Regions from separate parts of the Cytobacillus sp. FSL K6-0265 genome, predicted to be linked through region 3. Evidence: a T-box and tRNA genes for the amino acid it is inferred to sense, from the RefSeq annotation. Region 3 holds a T-box; the other regions hold tRNA genes.
What was found. A T-box is a leader RNA that pairs with one kind of tRNA and senses whether it is charged. The one in region 3 lies ahead of alaS (alanine--tRNA ligase), so its partner is inferred to be a tRNA-Ala.
Positions count from the first base shown of each region.

Region 1: it encodes a tRNA-Ala, which carries the amino acid that the T-box ahead of alaS (alanine--tRNA ligase) is inferred to sense. The anticodon was not compared.
Region 2: it encodes a tRNA-Ala, which carries the amino acid that the T-box ahead of alaS (alanine--tRNA ligase) is inferred to sense. The anticodon was not compared.

Region 1 is NZ_JBBOPE010000001.1:93,105-100,357, forward strand. Features, by position in the region: rRNA gene MHH73_RS00460 (23S ribosomal RNA) at 1-2,857, shown strand, start outside; rRNA gene rrf (5S ribosomal RNA) at 3,089-3,205, shown strand; tRNA gene MHH73_RS00470 (tRNA-Val) at 3,215-3,290, shown strand; tRNA gene MHH73_RS00475 (tRNA-Thr) at 3,308-3,383, shown strand; tRNA gene MHH73_RS00480 (tRNA-Lys) at 3,391-3,466, shown strand; tRNA gene MHH73_RS00485 (tRNA-Leu) at 3,476-3,560, shown strand; tRNA gene MHH73_RS00490 (tRNA-Gly) at 3,578-3,652, shown strand; tRNA gene MHH73_RS00495 (tRNA-Leu) at 3,659-3,747, shown strand; tRNA gene MHH73_RS00500 (tRNA-Arg) at 3,757-3,833, shown strand; tRNA gene MHH73_RS00505 (tRNA-Pro) at 3,838-3,914, shown strand; tRNA gene MHH73_RS00510 (tRNA-Ala) at 3,931-4,006, shown strand; rRNA gene MHH73_RS00515 (16S ribosomal RNA) at 4,191-5,739, shown strand; tRNA gene MHH73_RS00520 (tRNA-Ile) at 5,839-5,915, shown strand; tRNA gene MHH73_RS00525 (tRNA-Ala) at 5,931-6,006, shown strand; rRNA gene MHH73_RS00530 (23S ribosomal RNA) at 6,161-7,253, shown strand, end outside.
Region 2 is NZ_JBBOPE010000001.1:8,892-16,144, reverse strand. Features, by position in the region: gene guaB (IMP dehydrogenase) at 1-494, opposite strand, end outside; gene MHH73_RS00065 (YaaC family protein) at 608-1,579, shown strand; rRNA gene rrf (5S ribosomal RNA) at 1,656-1,772, opposite strand; rRNA gene MHH73_RS00055 (23S ribosomal RNA) at 2,046-4,979, opposite strand; tRNA gene MHH73_RS00050 (tRNA-Ala) at 5,130-5,205, opposite strand; tRNA gene MHH73_RS00045 (tRNA-Ile) at 5,221-5,297, opposite strand; rRNA gene MHH73_RS00040 (16S ribosomal RNA) at 5,397-6,945, opposite strand.
Region 3 is NZ_JBBOPE010000001.1:3,096,548-3,103,800, reverse strand. Features, by position in the region: gene recD2 (SF1B family DNA helicase RecD2) at 1-325, shown strand, start outside; gene MHH73_RS15710 (PRC-barrel domain-containing protein) at 459-929, shown strand; gene MHH73_RS15705 (hypothetical protein) at 949-1,140, shown strand; gene MHH73_RS15700 (DUF3918 family protein) at 1,167-1,298, shown strand; gene MHH73_RS15695 (AI-2E family transporter) at 1,438-2,514, shown strand; T-box leader at 2,607-2,813, shown strand; gene alaS (alanine--tRNA ligase) at 2,867-5,500, shown strand; gene MHH73_RS15685 (IreB family regulatory phosphoprotein) at 5,661-5,927, shown strand; gene ruvX (Holliday junction resolvase RuvX) at 5,929-6,345, shown strand; gene MHH73_RS15675 (DUF1292 domain-containing protein) at 6,358-6,639, shown strand; gene mltG (endolytic transglycosylase MltG) at 7,034-7,253, shown strand, end outside.

The sequences.
Region 1 (7,253 bases), 3.0 Mb from region 3:
TCGGGGAGCTGTAAGTAAGCTTTGATCCGGAGATTTCCGAATGGGGAAACCCCCTATCCGTTATGGGATAGGATCCATACCTGAATACATAGGGTATGGAAGGCAGACCCGGGGAACTGAAACATCTAAGTACCCGGAGGAAGAGAAAGCAAACGCGATTCCCTGAGTAGCGGCGAGCGAAACGGGATTAGCCCAAACCAAGAGGCTTGCCTCTTGGGGTTGTAGGACATTCTATACGGAGTTACAAAGGAACGAGATAGACGAAGAGGTCTGGAAAGGCCCGCCATAGGAGGTAAAAGCCCTGTAGTCGAAACTTCGTTCCCTCCAGAGTGGATCCTGAGTACGGCGGGACACGAGAAATCCCGTCGGAAGCAGGGAGGACCATCTCCCAAGGCTAAATACTCCCTAGTGACCGATAGTGAACCAGTACCGTGAGGGAAAGGTGAAAAGCACCCCGGAAGGGGAGTGAAAGAGATCCTGAAACCGTGTGCCTACAAGTAGTTAGAGCCCGTTAATGGGTGATAGCGTGCCTTTTGTAGAATGAACCGGCGAGTTACGATTACATGCGAGGTTAAGTTGGACAGACGGAGCCGTAGCGAAAGCGAGTCTGAATAGGGCGAATATAGTATGTGGTCGTAGACCCGAAACCAGGTGATCTACCCATGTCCAGGGTGAAGTCCAGGTAACACTGGATGGAGGCCCGAACCCACGTACGTTGAAAAGTGCGGGGATGAGGTGTGGGTAGCGGAGAAATTCCAATCGAACTTGGAGATAGCTGGTTCTCTCCGAAATAGCTTTAGGGCTAGCCTCATGCGTAAGAATCTTGGAGGTAGAGCACTGTTTGGACTAGGGGCCCTCATCGGGTTACCGAATTCAGACAAACTCCGAATGCCAAAGATTTATCCATGGGAGTCAGACTGCGAGTGATAAGATCCGTAGTCAAGAGGGAAACAGCCCAGACCACCAGCTAAGGTCCCAAAGTATACGTTAAGTGGAAAAGGATGTGGAGTTGCTTAGACAACCAGGATGTTGGCTTAGAAGCAGCCACCATTTAAAGAGTGCGTAATAGCTCACTGGTCGAGTGACTCCGCGCCGAAAATGTACCGGGGCTAAACGTATCACCGAAGCTGTGGATTGAACATCGTAGATGTTCAGTGGTAGGAGAGCGTTCTAAGGGCGTTGAAGCTAGACCGTAAGGACTGGTGGAGCGCTTAGAAGTGAGAATGCCGGTATGAGTAGCGAAAGATGGGTGAGAATCCCATCCACCGAATGCCTAAGGTTTCCTGAGGAAGGCTCGTCCGCTCAGGGTTAGTCGGGACCTAAGCCGAGGCTGAAAAGCGTAGGCGATGGACAACAGGTTGATATTCCTGTACCACCGTATTCTGTTTGAGTGATGGGGGGACGCAGGAGGATAGGGTAAGCGCACTATTGGATGTGCGTCTAAGCAGTTAGAGGGACCATGAGGCAAATCCCATGGTCACATACCTTGAGCTGTGATAGCGAGGGAAATTTAGTACCGAAGTTCTTGATTCCACACTGCCAAGAAAAGCCTCTAGCGAGGAATAAGGTGCCCGTACCGCAAACCGACACAGGTAGGCGAGGAGAGAATCCTAAGGTGAGCGAGAGAACTCTCGTTAAGGAACTCGGCAAAATGACCCCGTAACTTCGGGAGAAGGGGTGCTCATTAGGGTGTTAAAGCCTTGATGAGCCGCAGTGAATAGGCCCAGGCGACTGTTTAGCAAAAACACAGGTCTCTGCGAAGCCGCAAGGCGAAGTATAGGGGCTGACGCCTGCCCGGTGCTGGAAGGTTAAGAGGAGAGGTTAGCTCACGCGAAGCTTTGAATCGAAGCCCCAGTAAACGGCGGCCGTAACTATAACGGTCCTAAGGTAGCGAAATTCCTTGTCGGGTAAGTTCCGACCCGCACGAAAGGCGTAACGATCTGGGCACTGTCTCAACGAGAGACTCGGTGAAATTATAGTACCTGTGAAGATGCAGGTTACCCGCGACAGGACGGAAAGACCCCGTGGAGCTTTACTGTAGCCTGATATTGAATTTTGGTACAGCTTGTACAGGATAGGTAGGAGCCTTAGAAGCCGGAGCGCTAGCTTCGGTGGAGGCGTCGGTGGGATACTACCCCCGCTGTATTGAAATTCTAACCCACATCCCTTATCGGGATGGGAGACAGTGTCAGGTGGGCAGTTTGACTGGGGCGGTCGCCTCCTAAAGAGTAACGGAGGCGCCCAAAGGTTCCCTCAGAATGGTTGGAAATCATTCGTAGAGTGTAAAGGCACAAGGGAGCTTGACTGCGAGACCTACAAGTCGAGCAGGGACGAAAGTCGGGCTTAGTGATCCGGTGGTTCCGCATGGAAGGGCCATCGCTCAACGGATAAAAGCTACCCCGGGGATAACAGGCTTATCTCCCCCAAGAGTCCACATCGACGGGGAGGTTTGGCACCTCGATGTCGGCTCATCGCATCCTGGGGCTGTAGTCGGTCCCAAGGGTTGGGCTGTTCGCCCATTAAAGCGGTACGCGAGCTGGGTTCAGAACGTCGTGAGACAGTTCGGTCCCTATCCGTCGTGGGCGCAGGAAATTTGAGAGGAGCTGTCCTTAGTACGAGAGGACCGGGATGGACGCACCGCTGGTGTACCAGTTGTCTTGCCAAAGGCATCGCTGGGTAGCTATGTGCGGAAGGGATAAGTGCTGAAAGCATCTAAGCATGAAGCCCCCCTCGAGATGAGATTTCCCATAGCGCAAGCTAGTAAGATCCCTGAAAGATGATCAGGTTGATAGGTTAGAGGTGGAAGTGTGGCGACACATGTAGCTGACTAATACTAATCGATCGAGGACTTAACCAAAAAACGAAATGCGGAGGCGCCTTGTCCAGGTGCGACAAGCATAAGACGAATTTGACAGGAGGTTGTTCTTTAACCTCATGACAAATTTGGCTTATGACCTCGAGCACCTAGGCGCCGTAGCTAGACAGCACTACGTAAGTAGTACCGTCAGCACGCATAGGCGATTACTCAATAACAATCTTCTTCAACATTACCTAGTTTTGAGGGAACGATTCCCTTACAATTTCATAGTCCGGTGGCGATAGCGAGAAGGTCACACCCGTTCCCATACCGAACACGGAAGTTAAGCTTCTCAGCGCCGATGGTAGTTAGGGGCTGTCCCCTTGTGAGAGTAGGACGTTGCCGGGCATACATATTGGAGGATTAGCTCAGCTGGGAGAGCATCTGCCTTACAAGCAGAGGGTCGGCGGTTCGATCCCGTCATCCTCCACCATTTTTTTGTGTTTATTTGCCGGCCTAGCTCAATTGGTAGAGCAACTGACTTGTAATCAGTAGGTTGGGGGTTCAAGTCCTCTGGCCGGCACCACTTGTACGAGCCATTAGCTCAGTTGGTAGAGCATCTGACTTTTAATCAGAGGGTCGAAGGTTCGAGTCCTTCATGGCTCACCATTTATATATGCGGGTGTGGCGGAATTGGCAGACGCACCAGACTTAGGATCTGGCGCCGCAAGGCGTGGGGGTTCGACTCCCTTCACCCGCACCATTTTTATTTTAATATTTGCGGAAGTAGTTCAGTGGTAGAACATCACCTTGCCAAGGTGAGGGTCGCGGGTTCGAATCCCGTCTTCCGCTCCAATAAGTGCCGGGGTGGCGGAACTGGCAGACGCACAGGACTTAAAATCCTGCGGTAGGTGACTACCGTACCGGTTCGATTCCGGTCCTCGGCACCACTTATTGATGCGCCCGTAGCTCAATTGGATAGAGCGTTTGACTACGGATCAAAAGGTTAGGGGTTCGACTCCTCTCGGGCGCGCCATAAACGGGAAGTAGCTCAGCTTGGTAGAGCACTTGGTTTGGGACCAAGGGGTCGCAGGTTCGAATCCTGTCTTCCCGACCATTTTTATTACTTTTTTGGGGCCTTAGCTCAGCTGGGAGAGCGCCTGCTTTGCACGCAGGAGGTCAGCGGTTCGATCCCGCTAGGCTCCACCAAAAACATTTTAAAAAAAGTTATTGACATAACAACTTAAGATGTTGTATGATTATAAAGTCGCTTCTGAAGCGAACGAGATTGTTCTTTGAAAACTGAACGAACATAAAACGTCAAGCGTAATTCTAAAAAAGCTGATTTATCAGCAACAAAGCACCATAGGTGCAAACGAGCTAATCAAACACTTTATTGGAGAGTTTGATCCTGGCTCAGGACGAACGCTGGCGGCGTGCCTAATACATGCAAGTCGAGCGAATCAGAGGGAGCTTGCTCCCAATGATTAGCGGCGGACGGGTGAGTAACACGTGGGCAACCTGCCTGTAAGACTGGGATAACTCCGGGAAACCGGGGCTAATACCGGATAATATCTATTTATACATATAATTAGATTGAAAGATGGTTCTGCTATCACTTACAGATGGGCCCGCGGCGCATTAGCTAGTTGGTGAGGTAACGGCTCACCAAGGCGACGATGCGTAGCCGACCTGAGAGGGTGATCGGCCACACTGGGACTGAGACACGGCCCAGACTCCTACGGGAGGCAGCAGTAGGGAATCTTCCGCAATGGACGAAAGTCTGACGGAGCAACGCCGCGTGAGTGATGAAGGTTTTCGGATCGTAAAACTCTGTTGTTAGGGAAGAACAAGTATCGGAGTAACTGCCGGTACCTTGACGGTACCTAACCAGAAAGCCACGGCTAACTACGTGCCAGCAGCCGCGGTAATACGTAGGTGGCAAGCGTTGTCCGGAATTATTGGGCGTAAAGCGCGCGCAGGCGGTTCCTTAAGTCTGATGTGAAAGCCCACGGCTCAACCGTGGAGGGTCATTGGAAACTGGGGAACTTGAGTGCAGAAGAGGAAAGTGGAATTCCAAGTGTAGCGGTGAAATGCGTAGAGATTTGGAGGAACACCAGTGGCGAAGGCGACTTTCTGGTCTGTAACTGACGCTGAGGCGCGAAAGCGTGGGGAGCAAACAGGATTAGATACCCTGGTAGTCCACGCCGTAAACGATGAGTGCTAAGTGTTAGAGGGTTTCCGCCCTTTAGTGCTGCAGCAAACGCATTAAGCACTCCGCCTGGGGAGTACGACCGCAAGGTTGAAACTCAAAGGAATTGACGGGGGCCCGCACAAGCGGTGGAGCATGTGGTTTAATTCGAAGCAACGCGAAGAACCTTACCAGGTCTTGACATCCTCTGACAATCCTAGAGATAGGACTTTCCCCTTCGGGGGACAGAGTGACAGGTGGTGCATGGTTGTCGTCAGCTCGTGTCGTGAGATGTTGGGTTAAGTCCCGCAACGAGCGCAACCCTTGATCTTAGTTGCCAGCATTCAGTTGGGCACTCTAAGGTGACTGCCGGTGACAAACCGGAGGAAGGTGGGGATGACGTCAAATCATCATGCCCCTTATGACCTGGGCTACACACGTGCTACAATGGATGGTACAAAGGGCTGCAAGACCGCGAGGTTTAGCCAATCCCATAAAACCATTCTCAGTTCGGATTGTAGGCTGCAACTCGCCTACATGAAGCCGGAATCGCTAGTAATCGCGGATCAGCATGCCGCGGTGAATACGTTCCCGGGCCTTGTACACACCGCCCGTCACACCACGAGAGTTTGTAACACCCGAAGTCGGTGGGGTAACCTTTTGGAGCCAGCCGCCTAAGGTGGGACAGATGATTGGGGTGAAGTCGTAACAAGGTAGCCGTATCGGAAGGTGCGGCTGGATCACCTCCTTTCTAAGGAATATACGGAATTGACTTGATGTTAGACTGTTCGTTCAGTTTTGAGAGTGCAATCTCTTTGATATGAATAAATACTTTACCGTAAAGTTATGTGGGCCTATAGCTCAGCTGGTTAGAGCGCACGCCTGATAAGCGTGAGGTCGATGGTTCGAGTCCATTTAGGCCCACCATTTCAACTTTAATACGGGGCCTTAGCTCAGCTGGGAGAGCGCCTGCTTTGCACGCAGGAGGTCAGCGGTTCGATCCCGCTAGGCTCCACCAACAAATCGTTCTTTGAAAACTAGATAATGTAATGAAGAAGATTACCGAGTAATCGCCACCTTAGTTATTTTCTCTCTATATTATATAGAGTATGAAATACTAAACTTTTTTTAATAAACACAACCGTGAGGGAAGCGAAAGCAACCCAAACATAGGTTAAGTTAATAAGGGCGCACGGTGAATGCCTTGGCACTAGGAGCCGATGAAGGACGGGACTAACACCGATATGCTTCGGGGAGCTGTAAGTAAGCTTTGATCCGGAGATTTCCGAATGGGGAAACCCCCTATCCGTTATGGGATAGGATCCATACCTGAATACATAGGGTATGGAAGGCAGACCCGGGGAACTGAAACATCTAAGTACCCGGAGGAAGAGAAAGCAAACGCGATTCCCTGAGTAGCGGCGAGCGAAACGGGATTAGCCCAAACCAAGAGGCTTGCCTCTTGGGGTTGTAGGACATTCTATACGGAGTTACAAAGGAACGAGATAGACGAAGAGGTCTGGAAAGGCCCGCCATAGGAGGTAAAAGCCCTGTAGTCGAAACTTCGTTCCCTCCAGAGTGGATCCTGAGTACGGCGGGACACGAGAAATCCCGTCGGAAGCAGGGAGGACCATCTCCCAAGGCTAAATACTCCCTAGTGACCGATAGTGAACCAGTACCGTGAGGGAAAGGTGAAAAGCACCCCGGAAGGGGAGTGAAAGAGATCCTGAAACCGTGTGCCTACAAGTAGTTAGAGCCCGTTAATGGGTGATAGCGTGCCTTTTGTAGAATGAACCGGCGAGTTACGATTACATGCGAGGTTAAGTTGGACAGACGGAGCCGTAGCGAAAGCGAGTCTGAATAGGGCGAATATAGTATGTGGTCGTAGACCCGAAACCAGGTGATCTACCCATGTCCAGGGTGAAGTCCAGGTAACACTGGATGGAGGCCCGAACCCACGTACGTTGAAAAGTGCGGGGATGAGGTGTGGGTAGCGGAGAAATTCCAATCGAACTTGGAGATAGCTGGTTCTCTCCGAAATAGCTTTAGGGCTAGCCTCATGCGTAAGAATCTTGGAGGTAGAGCACTGTTTGGACTAGGGGCCCTCATCGGGTTACCGAATTCAGACAAACTCCGAATGCCAAAGATTTATCCATGGGAGTCAGACTGCGAGTGATAAGATCCGTAGTCAAGAGGGAAACAGCCCAGACCACCAGCTAAGGTCCCAAAGTATACGTTAAGTGGAAAAGGATGTGGAGTTGCTTA
Region 2 (7,253 bases), 3.1 Mb from region 3:
GCAGTTACTAAGTTTTCTTTCGTCATTACATCAGAGATCTTGATAGAGAAATCTTGAATAAAACGAAGGTCACGGTTTGTAATAATACCAACAAGTTTTTGCTCGTCCAGATTATTTACAATTGGAACACCTGATATACGATATTTACCCATTAAATGTTCAGCATCATACACTTGTTGTTCGGGAGTAAGGAAAAACGGATCAGAAATAACGCCACTCTCAGAGCGTTTTACTTTATCAACTAAATCTGCCTGTTGCTCAATGGACATATTTTTGTGGATAATACCTAATCCACCTTGACGTGCCATTGCAATAGCCATTTCAGCTTCAGTTACTGTATCCATCCCAGCACTGATAATTGGAACATTCAACTTTACCTTATCAGACAGTCTCACCGACAAATCGACATCTTTCGGCAATACCTCAGATTTAGCAGGTACAAGTAGTACATCATCAAAAGTTAAACCTTCTTTTTCAAATTTAGTTTCCCACATTTTTTTGACCTCCTGAACATGAAAATATTATTAGTAGGTTATCAATTGGACAAAATACTGTCAAGGACACTGCTATAAGTTGGATTTTTCAGATTATTTGGAGGTAGTATATTTTGAAGTATTCTTTCGACAATTGGCAAGCATATTTACCTTTTTTTTCAACAGAAACAACCAAGACATATTTAGAAAAAAGTTATCAAAAGGAAGGTATTGAACAAGCATCGCAAAAGAGTTTTGAAAATACTTATCCATTTATTTATTACATTGAACACGGTAAGGTTTACTATGAACAAGCCGCAACTGCCCCATTAATCATTAAGCCTATTCTCTATTTCTACGGTTTAGTTCATCTCATCAAGGCATGTATTTTAACTATTGATCCACTTTATCCAGATACGACTTCTGTACTAGCTCATGGTGTTTCAACAAGAAAAAAGAAAAAGCAACAATACCTTTTTTTAAAAGATGAAGTGAAACTACAAAAGAGTGGTTTATTTCCATATATGGCAGAAAAAATGTTTCATATGAAACATCTAGAGGGCGATAAATTTTATATGGTTGATTTATTAAGACAAATCCCAGAGATGGAAATAATGTTTCAGTCTATCCAAAAGGAACAAACATTTATTGACATAAAAAAAGAAGAAGATGGCTACCATGTACCAATAACAATTCTTAATCATTATCATATGACTGAATCGAGATTTTCTACTTTTCTTTCCGAAAAACTACAAGTAGATGAAGCGGATATTCACTATACGAAGAAACATATAAAATTCCCTCACAACAAAGAGATCAATCGTTTAAAATATAATATTGTAAATAAAAATTATTCATTACCTATCGAAAGAAGTCCGTTAAATGATTATCCAGAATTATTTTCTCATTACTTATTACTCTATAATTTAAGCATGATTGCAAGATATGAAACAGAATGGTGGAATGAATGCATTAAGCTAATGACCAATAATGATTATCCATTTATCCATCAATTCCTCGATTTGACGGAACGGAAAAGTCCTTTTCTTATTTATGAATTTCTTCATTCAAGAAAAGTTCATTGCCAAGGAAATAAAAAGGGATAGTTAGTTTACAGTGAAAGTAAAAATTAAAAAAAATCACAAAAAAAGAGCACATTCAAATGATGTGCTCTTTCATCTTGCCCGGCAACGTCCTACTCTCACAAGGGGACAGCCCCTAACTACCATCGGCGCTGAGAAGCTTAACTTCCGTGTTCGGTATGGGAACGGGTGTGACCTTCTCGCTATCGCCACCGGACTTTTTAAAGACATTTATTATTATAACGTCTTTTATGAATTTTTCAAGAGAAATTTTAAAAATCATTCTCTGAAAACTAGGTAATGTTGAAGAAGAATGTTTTGAGTAATCGCCTATGCGTTGCTGACGATACTACTTACGTAGTGCTGTCTAGCTGCGGCGGCTAGGAGCTCGAGGTCATAAGCCAATTTCGCTATGAGGTTAAAGAACAACCTCCTAACGAACTCGTCTTATGCTTGTCGCTCCTGAACGAGCCGCCTTCGCATTTCGTTTTTGGTTAAGTCCTCGATCGATTAGTATTAGTCAGCTGCATGTGTCGCCACACTTCCACCTCTAACCTATCAACCTGATCATCTTTCAGGGATCTTACTAGCTTGCGCTATGGGAAATCTCATCTCGAGGGGGGCTTCATGCTTAGATGCTTTCAGCACTTATCCCTTCCGCACATAGCTACCCAGCGATGCCTTTGGCAAGACAACTGGTACACCAGCGGTGCGTCCATCCCGGTCCTCTCGTACTAAGGACAGCTCCTCTCAAATTTCCTGCGCCCACGACGGATAGGGACCGAACTGTCTCACGACGTTCTGAACCCAGCTCGCGTACCGCTTTAATGGGCGAACAGCCCAACCCTTGGGACCGACTACAGCCCCAGGATGCGATGAGCCGACATCGAGGTGCCAAACCTCCCCGTCGATGTGGACTCTTGGGGGAGATAAGCCTGTTATCCCCGGGGTAGCTTTTATCCGTTGAGCGATGGCCCTTCCATGCGGAACCACCGGATCACTAAGCCCGACTTTCGTCCCTGCTCGACTTGTAGGTCTCGCAGTCAAGCTCCCTTGTGCCTTTACACTCTACGAATGATTTCCAACCATTCTGAGGGAACCTTTGGGCGCCTCCGTTACTCTTTAGGAGGCGACCGCCCCAGTCAAACTGCCCACCTGACACTGTCTCCCATCCCGATAAGGGATGTGGGTTAGAATTTCAATACAGCGGGGGTAGTATCCCACCGACGCCTCCACCGAAGCTAGCGCTCCGGCTTCTAAGGCTCCTACCTATCCTGTACAAGCTGTACCAAAATTCAATATCAGGCTACAGTAAAGCTCCACGGGGTCTTTCCGTCCTGTCGCGGGTAACCTGCATCTTCACAGGTACTATAATTTCACCGAGTCTCTCGTTGAGACAGTGCCCAGATCGTTACGCCTTTCGTGCGGGTCGGAACTTACCCGACAAGGAATTTCGCTACCTTAGGACCGTTATAGTTACGGCCGCCGTTTACTGGGGCTTCGATTCAAAGCTTCGCGTGAGCTAACCTCTCCTCTTAACCTTCCAGCACCGGGCAGGCGTCAGCCCCTATACTTCGCCTTGCGGCTTCGCAGAGACCTGTGTTTTTGCTAAACAGTCGCCTGGGCCTATTCACTGCGGCTCATCAAGGCTTTAACACCCTAATGAGCACCCCTTCTCCCGAAGTTACGGGGTCATTTTGCCGAGTTCCTTAACGAGAGTTCTCTCGCTCACCTTAGGATTCTCTCCTCGCCTACCTGTGTCGGTTTGCGGTACGGGCACCTTATTCCTCGCTAGAGGCTTTTCTTGGCAGTGTGGAATCAAGAACTTCGGTACTAAATTTCCCTCGCTATCACAGCTCAAGGTATGTGACCATGGGATTTGCCTCATGGTCCCTCTAACTGCTTAGACGCACATCCAATAGTGCGCTTACCCTATCCTCCTGCGTCCCCCCATCACTCAAACAGAATACGGTGGTACAGGAATATCAACCTGTTGTCCATCGCCTACGCTTTTCAGCCTCGGCTTAGGTCCCGACTAACCCTGAGCGGACGAGCCTTCCTCAGGAAACCTTAGGCATTCGGTGGATGGGATTCTCACCCATCTTTCGCTACTCATACCGGCATTCTCACTTCTAAGCGCTCCACCAGTCCTTACGGTCTAGCTTCAACGCCCTTAGAACGCTCTCCTACCACTGAACATCTACGATGTTCAATCCACAGCTTCGGTGATACGTTTAGCCCCGGTACATTTTCGGCGCGGAGTCACTCGACCAGTGAGCTATTACGCACTCTTTAAATGGTGGCTGCTTCTAAGCCAACATCCTGGTTGTCTAAGCAACTCCACATCCTTTTCCACTTAACGTATACTTTGGGACCTTAGCTGGTGGTCTGGGCTGTTTCCCTCTTGACTACGGATCTTATCACTCGCAGTCTGACTCCCATGGATAAATCTTTGGCATTCGGAGTTTGTCTGAATTCGGTAACCCGATGAGGGCCCCTAGTCCAAACAGTGCTCTACCTCCAAGATTCTTACGCATGAGGCTAGCCCTAAAGCTATTTCGGAGAGAACCAGCTATCTCCAAGTTCGATTGGAATTTCTCCGCTACCCACACCTCATCCCCGCACTTTTCAACGTACGTGGGTTCGGGCCTCCATCCAGTGTTACCTGGACTTCACCCTGGACATGGGTAGATCACCTGGTTTCGGGTCTACGACCACATACTATATTCGCCCTATTCAGACTCGCTTTCGCTACGGCTCCGTCTGTCCAACTTAACCTCGCATGTAATCGTAACTCGCCGGTTCATTCTACAAAAGGCACGCTATCACCCATTAACGGGCTCTAACTACTTGTAGGCACACGGTTTCAGGATCTCTTTCACTCCCCTTCCGGGGTGCTTTTCACCTTTCCCTCACGGTACTGGTTCACTATCGGTCACTAGGGAGTATTTAGCCTTGGGAGATGGTCCTCCCTGCTTCCGACGGGATTTCTCGTGTCCCGCCGTACTCAGGATCCACTCTGGAGGGAACGAAGTTTCGACTACAGGGCTTTTACCTCCTATGGCGGGCCTTTCCAGACCTCTTCGTCTATCTCGTTCCTTTGTAACTCCGTATAGAATGTCCTACAACCCCAAGAGGCAAGCCTCTTGGTTTGGGCTAATCCCGTTTCGCTCGCCGCTACTCAGGGAATCGCGTTTGCTTTCTCTTCCTCCGGGTACTTAGATGTTTCAGTTCCCCGGGTCTGCCTTCCATACCCTATGTATTCAGGTATGGATCCTATCCCATAACGGATAGGGGGTTTCCCCATTCGGAAATCTCCGGATCAAAGCTTACTTACAGCTCCCCGAAGCATATCGGTGTTAGTCCCGTCCTTCATCGGCTCCTAGTGCCAAGGCATTCACCGTGCGCCCTTATTAACTTAACCTATGTTTGGGTTGCTTTCGCTTCCCTCACGGTTGTGTTTATTAAAAAAGTTTAGTATCTCTACTCTATTATATAGAGAGAAAATAACTAAGGTGGCGATTACTCGGTAATCTTCTTCATTACATTATCTAGTTTTCAAAGAACGATTTGTTGGTGGAGCCTAGCGGGATCGAACCGCTGACCTCCTGCGTGCAAAGCAGGCGCTCTCCCAGCTGAGCTAAGGCCCCGTATTAAAGTTGAAATGGTGGGCCTAAATGGACTCGAACCATCGACCTCACGCTTATCAGGCGTGCGCTCTAACCAGCTGAGCTATAGGCCCACATAACTTTACGGTAAAGTATTTATTCATATCAAAGAGATTGCACTCTCAAAACTGAACGAACAGTCTAACATCAAGTCAATTCCGTATATTCCTTAGAAAGGAGGTGATCCAGCCGCACCTTCCGATACGGCTACCTTGTTACGACTTCACCCCAATCATCTGTCCCACCTTAGGCGGCTGGCTCCAAAAGGTTACCCCACCGACTTCGGGTGTTACAAACTCTCGTGGTGTGACGGGCGGTGTGTACAAGGCCCGGGAACGTATTCACCGCGGCATGCTGATCCGCGATTACTAGCGATTCCGGCTTCATGTAGGCGAGTTGCAGCCTACAATCCGAACTGAGAATGGTTTTATGGGATTGGCTAAACCTCGCGGTCTTGCAGCCCTTTGTACCATCCATTGTAGCACGTGTGTAGCCCAGGTCATAAGGGGCATGATGATTTGACGTCATCCCCACCTTCCTCCGGTTTGTCACCGGCAGTCACCTTAGAGTGCCCAACTGAATGCTGGCAACTAAGATCAAGGGTTGCGCTCGTTGCGGGACTTAACCCAACATCTCACGACACGAGCTGACGACAACCATGCACCACCTGTCACTCTGTCCCCCGAAGGGGAAAGTCCTATCTCTAGGATTGTCAGAGGATGTCAAGACCTGGTAAGGTTCTTCGCGTTGCTTCGAATTAAACCACATGCTCCACCGCTTGTGCGGGCCCCCGTCAATTCCTTTGAGTTTCAACCTTGCGGTCGTACTCCCCAGGCGGAGTGCTTAATGCGTTTGCTGCAGCACTAAAGGGCGGAAACCCTCTAACACTTAGCACTCATCGTTTACGGCGTGGACTACCAGGGTATCTAATCCTGTTTGCTCCCCACGCTTTCGCGCCTCAGCGTCAGTTACAGACCAGAAAGTCGCCTTCGCCACTGGTGTTCCTCCAAATCTCTACGCATTTCACCGCTACACTTGGAATTCCACTTTCCTCTTCTGCACTCAAGTTCCCCAGTTTCCAATGACCCTCCACGGTTGAGCCGTGGGCTTTCACATCAGACTTAAGGAACCGCCTGCGCGCGCTTTACGCCCAATAATTCCGGACAACGCTTGCCACCTACGTATTACCGCGGCTGCTGGCACGTAGTTAGCCGTGGCTTTCTGGTTAGGTACCGTCAAGGTACCGGCAGTTACTCCGATACTTGTTCTTCCCTAACAACAGAGTTTTACGATCCGAAAACCTTCATCACTCACGCGGCGTTGCTCCGTCAGACTTTCGTCCATTGCGGAAGATTCCCTACTGCTGCCTCCCGTAGGAGTCTGGGCCGTGTCTCAGTCCCAGTGTGGCCGATCACCCTCTCAGGTCGGCTACGCATCGTCGCCTTGGTGAGCCGTTACCTCACCAACTAGCTAATGCGCCGCGGGCCCATCTGTAAGTGATAGCAGAACCATCTTTCAATCTAATTATATGTATAAATAGATATTATCCGGTATTAGCCCCGGTTTCCCGGAGTTATCCCAGTCTTACAGGCAGGTTGCCCACGTGTTACTCACCCGTCCGCCGCTAATCATTGGGAGCAAGCTCCCTCTGATTCGCTCGACTTGCATGTATTAGGCACGCCGCCAGCGTTCGTCCTGAGCCAGGATCAAACTCTCCAATAAAGTGTTTGATTAGCTCGTTTGCACCTATGGTGCTTTGTTGCTGATAAATCAGCTTTTTTTAGAATTACGCTTGACGTTTTATGTTCGTTCAGTTTTCAAAGAACAATCTCAATCGCTTAGAAGCGACTTTATTAATATAACATATCGTGTCATCTGAGTCAACATCTTTTTTTGATGTCAATCAATTCTTCATGTCTTCCTCTTGCTGACTTGAATAAGTATATCAGCAGTAACCACAATTTGCAAGCCTTATTCATAAATTATTTTCATAAAATAATATTTCGAGGATTTCAACCAAAGAATACAGC
Region 3 (7,253 bases):
CAGTGAGTTTCCGATTGTTATTCTTCCGGTCGTTAAAAGTTACTACCGGATGCTACGGAGAAATTTATTATATACGGCCATTACACGAAGCAAGCAATTCCTGATATTATGTGGGGATGAAGAAGCGTTAAAAATGGGTGTACAACGTTTAGATGATCAATCAAGACGATCTAACTTACGATTGAAATTACAAGATGAGATCGTAGAAGTTGAGACAATTGAAGCAATTGATGAATCATTAACATATGAAGATTACTTGATGAAAGTCGACCCGATGATAGGAATGGAAAATATCACACCTTATGATTTTTTAGAGGCTGAATAGACTAAGATGAGAGATTTTTTCTCATCTTATTTTTTACCCTTGTATACATAAAACAAATTGCCAACCTTGAAAAAGAATGAGCTGTACCTTCTTTGAACAAAATAACAATGTTCAAAGAAGGTGGGAGTAACTTTTGCGAACATTTTCCTTATTAAGAGGCTTGTCGGTTATCGTGTTGAATAACGGTAGAGCAATTGGTGAAGTGAATGATCTCTTCATCTCACCCGAAGGATTAGTGAAGGGACTATGGGTGAAGAACCACTCATTTATTCGCAAATCCTTTTTTCTAGATATTAAAGATGTGTATTCATTTGGTTGGGATGGTGTGATGGTTGAAAGTTGTGATGTATTAACAGCTATTCCAAAGCATAGTGATTTTACGATTGCTAGTGAAAATCGCTTGGCTGGCCGAATGATGATGACAAGAGAGGGCGATCGCTTAGGACTTCTTCAAGATGTATATTTCAATGAAGAAATGGGCACAATCGTAGGGTATGAACTATCAGATGGCTTCTTTTCTGATGTACTTGAAGGAAAGAAAGTAATTAAAGCTAGTTGCGCACCAGCGATTGGAAAGGATGCCATTATTGTAAATGTAGAATAAGGTAGGTGTCCTTTCCATGATGCTTCAATGTCCTAATTGTCAAAGTAAAGATGTCGGTAAGATTGGCATTAATCAATATTATTGTTGGAATTGCTTTATCGAACTCTCATTGTCTAAAGGAATGATTCACACTCACCAAGTGGAAGAAGATGGGTCTTTAAGTTCTTTAGATGACTTATTTGATGAAGAAGAGCGTCGTTTTTCTTCATAAAAAAATTTTATGAGAGGTGTCATATAATGAATAAAATGTTAACCTCAGCAGCAGTCATCGGTGCAGGAGTAGCCGCATATAGCTATATGCAGAAAAATAACATCGTCTCAAAAAGAGATATGAAAAAGATACAAAGAAAAGTAATGAAAATGTTTTAATTGTTATATCGTCCTCAATCAAATGATTGGGGGCGTTTTTCGTATGGGTGTTAGTTTTATTTTCAGATTCTCTCCTTGTTTAACTTGTATGTATAATTCATATGCTCTCTTCTCAAGATATTAAAGGGAGGCGTAGTGTATGGACGTTCGTATAAAATGGTTGTACCGTTTAGGCTTTGTTTTGCTTATTCTTATTTTACTTTTTATCTTTTTCCAATTAAAAGAATTATGGCTCCCTCTTTTGAAATTACTGTTAGTTGTGCTGATTCCGTTTTTACTTGGGGCATTTTTTACATATCTCTTACATCCTATTGTTGAAAAGTTACATCAAGCAGGTATGCACCGAGGATTAGCAGCTTTTGGTATTTATTTGTTGTTTTTTGGTGGTGTAGGCTACGGATTGTATAAGGGTATTCCGGCTTTTATTCATCAACTAAATGATTTAGTTAATCATGCGCCAGAGTTTGCCGAGCAATATCGATCTTTTATTGCTTTGATTCAAGATCGCACATCTGAATGGCCAGAAACATTACAATTACGTGTGGAGGATGGGATTAACGATATAGAAGCAGCATTAGATAAATTATTAACAAAGGCAATCAATATATTGCTTGAGATTCTTAATTATGCTTTAATCATCGCCATTATCCCATTTATCTCCTTTTACCTATTAAAAGATTATACAGATGTAAAAAAAGCAGTCTGGTACTTAACGCCAAGAAGATGGCGCAAAGAGGCTGTTTTGTTTGTAAGAGATGTTGATAAGTCGCTCGGTGGTTATATTCGTGGACAACTCCTTGTATGTTTAGTAATCGGGGTAATTTCAGCTACTTTATTTTGGGTGTTCGGTATGAAGTATCCATTGTTGCTTGGGTTTATTATTGCAATAACCAACATTATTCCCTACTTTGGGCCAATTATTGGTGCAGTCCCAGCGGTGATAATTGCAGCAACACTGTCAGTAAAAATGGTGATTATTACATTAATCATTATTGTCGTATTGCAATTTGTGGAAGGGAATATATTATCTCCATTAATTGTAGGGAAAAGCTTACATATGCACCCCCTCATAATTATGCTTTCATTATTAGCTGGTGGAGAAGCCGGCGGTATCATTGGTTTAATTATGGCTGTTCCGATTTTGGCAATCCTAAAAATCAGTCTTATACATGCGCGTAAATTGTTAATGAACCGACATCACACAGATAAGGTATAGTTTAAGCTGTATTTGTTGATACTGTTAGACATTGAGATGTTGACAAAAGAGCAAAAAACTAGCTATAATTCGACTATATCTATTTAAATAATGTTAAGATGTTGATGGAAGAAGTATGTTATAGTCCATTTGAAAGAGAGGAAATTCCATGGCTGAGAGAATTTCTCGATGAAGGATAACAGAAAGCTAATCCGGAGTGCAGTTAACTACTGCCGTTCACCGCGTTAAGGTGCTTTGAGAGGTGAGAGTTTTCTTTCACAATCAGGGTGGTACCGCGAGTTTCAGTTCTCGTCCCTGTATTGGGGATGAGGGCTTTTTTTTATGGTTACATCTATTTTTAGGAGGTTTTTTTATGAAACATTTAACTGGCGCAGAAATTAGACAAATGTTTTTAGATTTTTTTAAAGAAAAAGGCCATGCAGTTGAACCAAGTGCTTCTTTAGTACCGCATGAGGATCCATCATTATTATGGATTAACAGTGGTGTAGCTACGTTAAAGAAATATTTTGACGGTCGAGTCATTCCTGAAAATCCAAGGATTGTTAATGCACAAAAATCAATACGTACCAATGATATCGAAAATGTAGGTAAGACAGCACGTCACCATACATTCTTTGAAATGCTTGGGAATTTCTCTATCGGTGATTATTTTAAAGAAGAAGCGATTCTATTTGCTTGGGAATTCTTGACGAGCCCAAAATGGATTGGTTTTGAAGAAGAGAAATTATCTGTGACAATCCACCCTGAGGATGATGAAGCGTACCAATTATGGAGAGAAAAAGTAGGGGTGCCAGAAGAGCGAATTATTCGTTTAGAAGGGAATTTCTGGGATATCGGAGAAGGCCCAAGTGGACCGAACACAGAAATTTTCTATGATAGAGGAGAAGCGTACGGTAACGACTTAAATGATCCCGAGCTCTATCCTGGTGGAGAAAACGAACGTTATTTGGAAGTATGGAATCTTGTATTTTCTGAGTTTAACCATAATCCAGATGGCACATATACACCACTACCAAAGAAAAATATTGATACAGGCATGGGCTTAGAGCGTATGGCTTCAGTTGTGCAAAATGTAAAGACGAATTTTGACACAGATCTATTTATGCCAATTATTAAAGGGACAGAAGATATTTCCGCTGAGAAATATGGAAAAACTGCGGAACAAGATGTCGCATTTAAAGTGATTGCTGACCATATTCGTACAGTCGCATTTGCGATTGGTGATGGCGCTCTTCCATCAAATGAAGGAAGAGGATATGTCCTAAGACGATTATTACGTCGCGCGGTTCGTTATGCGAAGCAAATCAATATTCATCGTCCGTTCATGTTTGAGTTAGTACCAGTAGTCGCAGAAATAATGGTTGATTACTATCCACAAGTAAAAGAAAAAACAGCTTTTATTCAAAAAGTCATAAAAAATGAAGAAGAACGCTTCCATGAAACGTTACACGAAGGTTTAGCTATTCTTTCAGAAGTAATGAAAAAAGAAAAAGCGAATGGGCATACCGTTATCGATGGAAAGGATGTTTTCCGTCTTTATGATACGTATGGTTTCCCTGTTGAATTAACAGAGGAGTATGCGGAAGAAGAAGGCATGACCATCGACCATGATGGCTTTGAAAAAGAAATGGAAAATCAGCGAGATCGCGCTCGTGCTGCTCGTCAAGATATTGATAGTATGCAAGTCCAAGATCGTGTCCTAGGTGACATTACGGTAGATAGTAAGTTTGTTGGGTATGAGCAATTGACGATTGATACTGAAGTCGCATCAATTGTAAGTGGTGGAGAGCTAGTAGACGAAGCTTCTCAAGGCGAAGAGGTTCAGTTAATATTAACAGCTACTCCTTTCTATGCTGAAAGTGGTGGACAAATTGCTGATAAGGGAACGCTAACAGCGAGTGGCTTAAAGGTTGAAATAAAAGATGTTCAAAAAGCTCCAAATGGACAAAATCTCCATCGTGCAGTTATTACTGAAGGAGTATTAAAAGCTCATTCATCGGTTAAAGCAACGGTTGATTATTTTAATCGTAATAAAATCGTAAAAAATCATACAGCGACACATCTTCTTCATCAAGCATTGAAAGATGTATTAGGGTCTCATGTAAATCAAGCAGGTTCTCTCGTTGAACCAGATCGACTAAGATTTGACTTTTCTCACTTTGGACAAGTAACAGGAGAAGAATTAGAGAAAATCGAAGCCATTGTTAACGAGAAAATTTGGAATAGCTTAAATGTACAAATTGACCTAAAAGGTATTGAAGAAGCGAAAGCAATGGGAGCAATGGCCTTATTTGGAGAAAAGTACGGGAAAATTGTACGAGTTGTTCAAATCGGCGACTATTCATTAGAACTTTGTGGTGGTTGTCATGTTCCGAATACTGCTGTAATTGGTTTGTTCAAGATCCAATCTGAAAGCGGGATTGGTGCAGGCACAAGAAGAATTGAAGCAGTCACAGGTGAAGGCGCTTATAAGATGATGACAGAGCAAATCTCTGTATTAAAAGAGGCTGGAGCCAAATTAAAATCAAATATAAAAGATGTACCAGTAAAAATTGACGGCTTACATGCAGAAATCAAGCAATTGCAAAGAGAAAATGAATCATTAGCAACTAAATTGGGTAATATTGAAGCTGGAAGCTTGATTGACCAAGTGAAAGAAGTGGATGGTGTTAAAGTATTAGCTGCAAAAGTTCAGGCGACTGACATGAACCACTTGCGAAATATGGCAGATGAATTAAAACAAAAGCTTGCTTCAGCAGTGGTTGTACTTGGAAGTGCGAATGAAGGAAAAGTTAACTTAATTGCCGGTGTGACAGATGATTTGATTAAAAATGGTTATCATGCGGGTAAATTAATTAAGGAAGTGGCTACTCGCTGCGGAGGCGGTGGCGGTGGACGCCCAGATATGGCGCAAGCTGGTGGAAAAGACCCAGCAAAATTAGAAGTGGCGTTACAATTTGTAGAGGAATGGGTAAAATCCGTTTGATTACCGAATAGTTTAGTGTAGAATGTAGGTAAACAAAGCGAATCATAAAAAGAAGAGGTTAACCATAACCTCTTCTTTAATGACCTTGGTGTAGCTATCAATCCTTCTCTTTTTGATAGGTAGCTTTATCGCTTAAGAACAGAATAGTGAGGTGTAGCAATTGAGCTCATTTGACAAAACGATGAGATTTAATTTTCCTGAGGAACCATTTGAACAAGATGTCAATAAAGTATTGTTCCATGTTCATGATGCTCTGCAGGAAAAAGGGTACAATCCTATTAATCAAATTGTAGGTTACCTGCTTTCTGGAGACCCTGCCTACATACCCCGTCACAAAGATGCACGGAATGTGATTCGCAAGTTAGAACGGGATGAAATTATTGAAGAACTTGTGAAGTCGTATTTAAAACAGCAACGAGAGGGATAATATGCGTACAATGGGATTAGATGTCGGCTCAAAAACTGTCGGCGTGGCTGTGAGTGATGGTCTTGGTTGGACAGCCCAAGGCATCGAAACAGTGAAAATTAATGAGGAACAAAATCAGTACGGGTTTAAACGTATTGGTGAGCTGCTCAAAGAATATGAAGTAACAAAAGTTGTTGTTGGCATTCCTAAGAACATGAATGGTACAATAGGGCCTAGGGGAGAAGCGAGTCAGTTCTATGGAAATGAACTTAACAAGCGTTTCGGTGTTGAGGTTATTTATTGGGACGAGCGTCTCACTACAATTGCTGCAGAGAGAGTCTTACTTGATGCAGATGTCAGTCGCAAAAAAAGGAAAAAAGTGATTGATAAAATGGCGGCAGTCATGATTTTACAAGGTTATTTAGATAGCCAGAATTAAGAGGTGAAAGAAATGGATCACGGAGAAAATAATATCACAGTAGTAGATGAGGAAGGTAACGAGCAGCTTTGCGAAGTGCTTTTTACGTTTGACTCTGAAGAGTTTGGCAAATCTTATGTTCTTTATTATCCAATTGGTGCAGATGAAGATGAAGAAGAGGTTGAAATTCATGCATCCGCATTTGTTCCAAGTGAAGATAATACAGATGGTGAATTAATGCCAATTGAAACGGATGAAGAATGGGACCTTATCGAAGAGATGTTAAATACATTTTTAGAAAATGAAGAAGAGTAAGCTTGAAAGACCCGCGTTCAGTGGGTCTTTTACTTTAGATGCTTTCATTTTGCGCAACAAACTAGCGAGTAAGGTTAATCCAAGAAATGTTTATCACACAAAATAAACCTGCCTCAAATAAACCCCTCAAACTTCCACCTTTACCCACATTTCGACTTTATTCTCTATTAAACTTAACTCACTATTATTAGTAAATTGTTATTGATTAAGGATCACAGCATAACTGATTTGTTCATACTAGAAGAATTTTGTCTAAATATGCTATCCTATGACAGAAAGTATAGTATAATAATCCGAGATGTATGCGAGCTATTTTCCGCTATTGATACAGTGTCAACATTAGAGAGAAAGAAAGTATGAATAGTAAGGGGAAATGGTTGCAAGGAGGTTTACCATGACAGATGATAAAAAAGGTAAGATGAAAAAAAAGTTGATAGAGAGGCAAACAGAAGCGAAAGTTGTCCGTAAAATCGTGTTAATTACAGCTATCATATTATTTGTAATCATAGGTGTCGGAGGGCTAGGTGGGTTCCTTTATGTGAATTCTGCGTTAAAGCCTGTCAATCCAGATAACGACAAAGTCAAAAATGTCGAAATTCCGATTGGCTCATCCG